Regions from separate parts of the Streptomyces sp. NBC_01445 genome, predicted to be linked through region 2. Evidence: riboswitches for the same ligand, from Rfam matches in the RefSeq annotation. Region 2 holds a riboswitch; the other holds the start of a gene.
The links. A riboswitch is a leader RNA that binds a small molecule or an ion and turns the genes downstream of it on or off. The one in region 2 is predicted to bind thiamine pyrophosphate.
Positions count from the first base shown of each region.

Region 1: it holds a riboswitch for thiamine pyrophosphate, as region 2 does, so the genes downstream of both, OG574_RS05085 (purine-cytosine permease family protein) here and thiO (glycine oxidase ThiO) in region 2, are expected to answer to the same signal.

Region 1 is NZ_CP109485.1:1,048,036-1,050,418, reverse strand. It holds gene OG574_RS05085 (purine-cytosine permease family protein) at 1-1,260, opposite strand, end outside; TPP riboswitch at 1,253-1,347, opposite strand; gene OG574_RS05080 (TetR/AcrR family transcriptional regulator) at 1,412-2,383, opposite strand, start outside.
Region 2 is NZ_CP109485.1:7,235,105-7,237,487, forward strand. It holds gene thiS (sulfur carrier protein ThiS) at 1-50, opposite strand, end outside; gene thiO (glycine oxidase ThiO) at 47-1,231, opposite strand; TPP riboswitch at 1,229-1,342, opposite strand; gene OG574_RS32890 (hypothetical protein) at 1,395-1,739, shown strand; gene OG574_RS32895 (NAD(P)/FAD-dependent oxidoreductase) at 1,856-2,383, shown strand, end outside.

The sequences.
Region 1 (2,383 bases), 6.2 Mb from region 2:
GGCGAAGGCGGCGACGAAGGCGAGGAGCCCGGGCCACCAGGGCTGCGGCCGGGCGGACTCGGCGGCCAGGTCGACCGGCGCGCCGCCCCGGGCCCTGGCGCGCGCGAACCAGTCGACGGCCACGACAGCGACGAAGCCGGGGATCCAGTAGCCGACGAACAGCAGCACGTTCTGGAAGCGGGCCGCGGTGTCGGCGGCGTGCATCCACAGCACCAGCGGGAAGCCGAGCACCGCGGCGAGCGCCGCCGCGAGCGGCCGCGGGATCCGGACGCCGATGGTCTGCAGGGCCAGCGAGCCGCTGTAGTCGTTCATGGCGTTGCTGCACAGGGCCGCCAGCGCCACGGCGAGGAGCCCGAAGGAGCCGAGAACGCCGCCGCCGAGCAGCTCGTCGACGCCGCGCGCGGTCTGGTCGGTGAAGACGGAGGCGCCCCACAACCCGAGCGCCTGGACGGCGACGAAGGAAACGGTGACGCCGAGGAGGGTGAACCAGAACATGCGCTTACGGGATGTGGCCGCCGGAAGGTAGCGACTGAAGTCGCTGGCGTAGGGGGCCCAGGACAGGGACAGGCTGAGCGCGATCGTGCTGGTCAGGACGAACGCACCGGCCTGGTCGGCGCCGTGCGCGGCCCCGTTGGCGACCGGATGGACACCGTCGAGGAGTTTGACGGCGAGGACCACGAAGGCGGCGGCCAGTACGAAGGTCATCAGCTTCTGGAGCCGGTGGACGGCCTCGTAACCGAGCACGCCCAGCGCGCCCTGCGCCAGCATCATCACGAGCACGCCGACCCAGAACGGCCAGCCGCACAGCCGGGCGAGCGCGTCACCGCCGAACAGGCCGATCAGCGCGTCCCAGGCGACCGACGACAGCCACTGCAGGACGCCGGGCACCGCGACGGCCCGGCCGAACGCGAGCCGCGCCAGCGGGAGCTGCCCCGCGCCGGTCGCGCTGCCCCACGTACCGAGATACGCGGTGGGCACGGCGCCGACGAGGGTGCCGATGACGACGGCGGCCAGTGCGGTGGCGAAGTCCAGGCCGAGTGCGATGCCGACGGTGCCGGTGAAGACGCCCGTCATGGTCAGGTTCGGGGCGAACCACACGGTGAACAGGCGCCCGGCGCCGCCATAGCGGTGGGCCTCGGGAACCGGCGCGATTCCGCGCGCCTCGACGTGCAGGTCACCGGGCGCCGCGGGCATCCGCCCGTCGAAGACGGAGCGCGGTCCGGTGGCCCGGGTGCTGCTTGAGGCATGGGGCAACGACATTGGCTGACATCCCTCCGCCAGTGCTAACTGGTTCAGGTTCGACGGGTGTGATCTCAGCCCTCGTGCGGGGCACCCCGTGTCCGGTACGTCGGCCAGGGTAGCTTCCCCGTCCCGGGAGGCACACCAGGGGGGCGGTCTGCCGGCCACGAATCTATGCGGGCGGGTTCTCGCTCAGGAGCAGTGCCGTGCCGAGTTCGGCGAGGCGGTCGGCGAGATCCGTGCGGTCGCCCGTGGAGCCCGTACGGGCCGCGTTGTCGATGACCGTCAGCACCGCGGTGACGACGATCCTGGCCTCGGCGGTGTCGAGTCCGGGGCGCACCTCGTCGAGCAGGCGCACCCACAGTGCCAGGTACTCCCGCTGATTCTGCCGGGCCGCCTTGCGCTCCTTCTCGGGGAGCTGGTCCAGTTCACCGATCAGCAGGCCGATCAAGTGGCTTTGACTCAGGGTGAATTCGATGTACGAGCGCAGCAGCCGGTCGAGGGTCTGACGCGGGGTGCCGGGCTTGGCGAGTGCCTGTGCCGTGCCCGCGCGCCGCTGCTCGCCACCGCGCATCACGGCGGCCACGAGCAGGTCGGTCTTGGTGGGGAAGTGCTTGTAGATGCTGGGGCCCGTCGCTCCGGCGGCCTCGCCGATGTCGTCGGTGCTCACGGACTGGAAGCCCCGCTCGTCGAAGAGGCGGATCGCCTCGACGAGGATCTCCTCGCGGCGGGAGACCGCGAGACCCGCGTATCCACCCGGCGCAGTTCCCGCCTCGGCGCCGGTACTCGCCCCGAGCGGGCAGTGCGCGGCGGCGTGTGCGAGCCGGTAGAGGAGTTCTTCGAAACGGCGGCGGGGCAGCGACGTGCGGTGCCAGGAGATGGAGCCGAACACGGACAGGACGGACCATGCGAGGAGTTGGCGGTCGGGCTCGTCGAGGTCCGGGCGCTCGTCCCCGATCAGGGCGGCGATCCGGTCGGCGACGTCGTTTAGAGCGCGGCGCTGTTCCTTGCGGCGGTCCTCCGGCAGGTGCCTGGCCTCGCGCTGCCACAGGACGGCCGAGCCGCGACGGTCCATGGTCTCGTTGGCCGTCGTGCGGAGGTAGGAATCCAGGTCCGGAGCCGCGACGAGGGACTCCAGGATCGT
Region 2 (2,383 bases):
ACCTGGCGGCCCTCGCCGTTCACGGACACGTGGGTGACGGACACGGTCATACGGGCTGCTCCACAGAGACGGGTGCGGGGACGGCACCGAAGCGCCGCGGGGTGAAGGGGCGGGCCGCTTCGGGGAGTTCGCCGGTGGCGAGAACGTGGGCCATGGAGTCGCCGGTGACCGGCGTGAGCAGCACGCCGTTGCGGTAGTGGCCCGTGGCGAGCAGCAGGCCCGGCAGGGCGGTCGGGCCGAGGATCGGGGCGTTGTCGGGGGAGCAGGGGCGCAGGCCCGCGCGGGTCTCCGTGAGCGGCAGCTCTGTGATGCCGGGCACCAGCTCGTGGGCGTCGCGCAGCAGCTCGTACACGCCGCCCGCCGTGACCGTCGTGTCCCAGCCGAGCTCCTCGCTGGTGGCCCCGACGACGAGTTCGCCGTTGACCCGGGGCACCAGATAGAGGTTGCCGCCGCGTACGACGGCGCGCACGGTGCGGCTCAGGAACGGCGCGTGCACCTTCGGCACGGTCAGGCGCAGGACCTGCCCCTTCACCGGGCGTACCGGCGGCAGCACGTCGTCCGGGACTCCGGCGAGGCGGCCGCTGAGGCTGCCGCCGGCGAGGACGACCTGGTCCGCGTTGAGACCGGTGCCGTCGGCGAGGACCACGCCGCGCGCGCCCTCGCGGACGACTGTCAGCCGCTCGGCCCACTGCCGGTGGAACCGCACCCCGGCCCGCTCGCAGGCCGCGACAAGGGCCTTCGCGAGGCGTCTCGGGTCGATCTGGTGATCACCGTCGACGCGCAGGCCGCCCCGCACGGACGGGGCCAGCATCGGTTCGAGGCGCCGGCACTCACGGCCCGACAGCCACTCCGACTCCAGGCCCGACTTGCGCTGGAGGGCGTGCAGTTCCCGAAGGTGCGCGCGGTCGTCCGCGTCGAGCGCGACGGCGAGGGTGCCGCACGCGCGGTAGCCGAGGTCGAGCCCGGTGGCCTCGGAGAGCTCGGCCGCGAACGCCGGATAGCGGCGCGCGGACTCCACGTTGAGCCCGAGGAGGGTCTGTTCGGCCTCTCCGTAGTGCAGTTCGGTGACGGCGGCGAGCATCCCGGCCGCCACCTGCGCGGCCCCGCCGCCCGGTTCGGGGTCCACGACCGCGGTGCGCAGCCCGCGCTGCGCGGCCCGCCACGCGGTGACGAGACCGATGATCCCCCCGCCCACGACCAGGACGTCGGAACCTTCTGAAGTACGCGACATGGGCGTCCAGCCCCTCCCTTCGCCGGCATGACCCGGATCAGGTTCGTACGGTCGGAGGCCGTCACAGCCTCCCTCTCAGCCCGGTACGTCCGGGCTCCCGCGAGTGCTTTACGGTGGCCAGCCTAAACCGTTGCCCCGACCTCCAGTAAGGGAGCCCGCCCGCATGGCCCGCTCGCTCGACGGACTCGTCCTCGCCCCGGTCGCCGACCAGGCCCCCGGACAGGTGGGTACGCGGACGCGGTTCACGTACCACGAGGAGGACGGCCGGATCTGGGCCGAGTACGCGGGCGGGGACGTCGTGCGCGGCCACCTCGTGGGCATCCGTGAGGGCGACCGGATCGACTTCAGGTACGTACAGCTGAAGACGGACGCGACGACCTCCTCCGGACACTGCGTCTCGCTCGTCGTGGACCTTCCCGACGGGCGGGTGCGGCTGGACGAGACGTGGGAGTGGGAGTCGCAGGCGGGCAGCGGGACGAGCGTCGTCGAAGAGGTCCCGGGCGCCTGACGGCGGGAGCGCGGACGGCCGGAGCGGTCAAACCGGCGTCCGGTGTGGAAGACGTCACGGGACCGGAGTGACGCGGCCCGCTGACTGACTGAACGTCAGGTGCATATGGTGATCCGGTGAGTGAGCAGACCCAGAACCAGGCCCCGGTGCCCCAGGCAGGGCGGCACGTCGTCATCGTCGGCGCCGGGATGGCGGGGGTCCAGACCGCCGTGGCCCTGCGCGAACAGGGCTTCACCGGCGCCGTCACGCTGATCGGCGCGGAACCCCACCAGCCGTACGACCGGCCTCCGCTGTCCAAGGCCGTCCTGCTCGGCAAGGCCGAGGGGTCCGCCTTCGACGTGGACTTCGAAGCCCTCGACATCACGCTCGAACTGGGCCGCGAGGTCACCGGCGTACGCCCCGCCGAGCACACCCTCGACACCGCCACCGGACCCGCCCCCTACGACGTCCTCGTCCTCGCGACCGGCGCCGAGCCCATCCGGCTGCCCGGCACGGAGGACATCCCCGGCGTCCATCTGCTGCGCACGCTCGACGACGCCGAACGCCTGCGCCCCGTCCTCGCCGCGCAGCGCGACATCGTCGTCGTCGGCGCGGGCTGGATCGGCGCCGAGTTCGCCACCGCGGCCCGTGAGGCCGGATGCGCG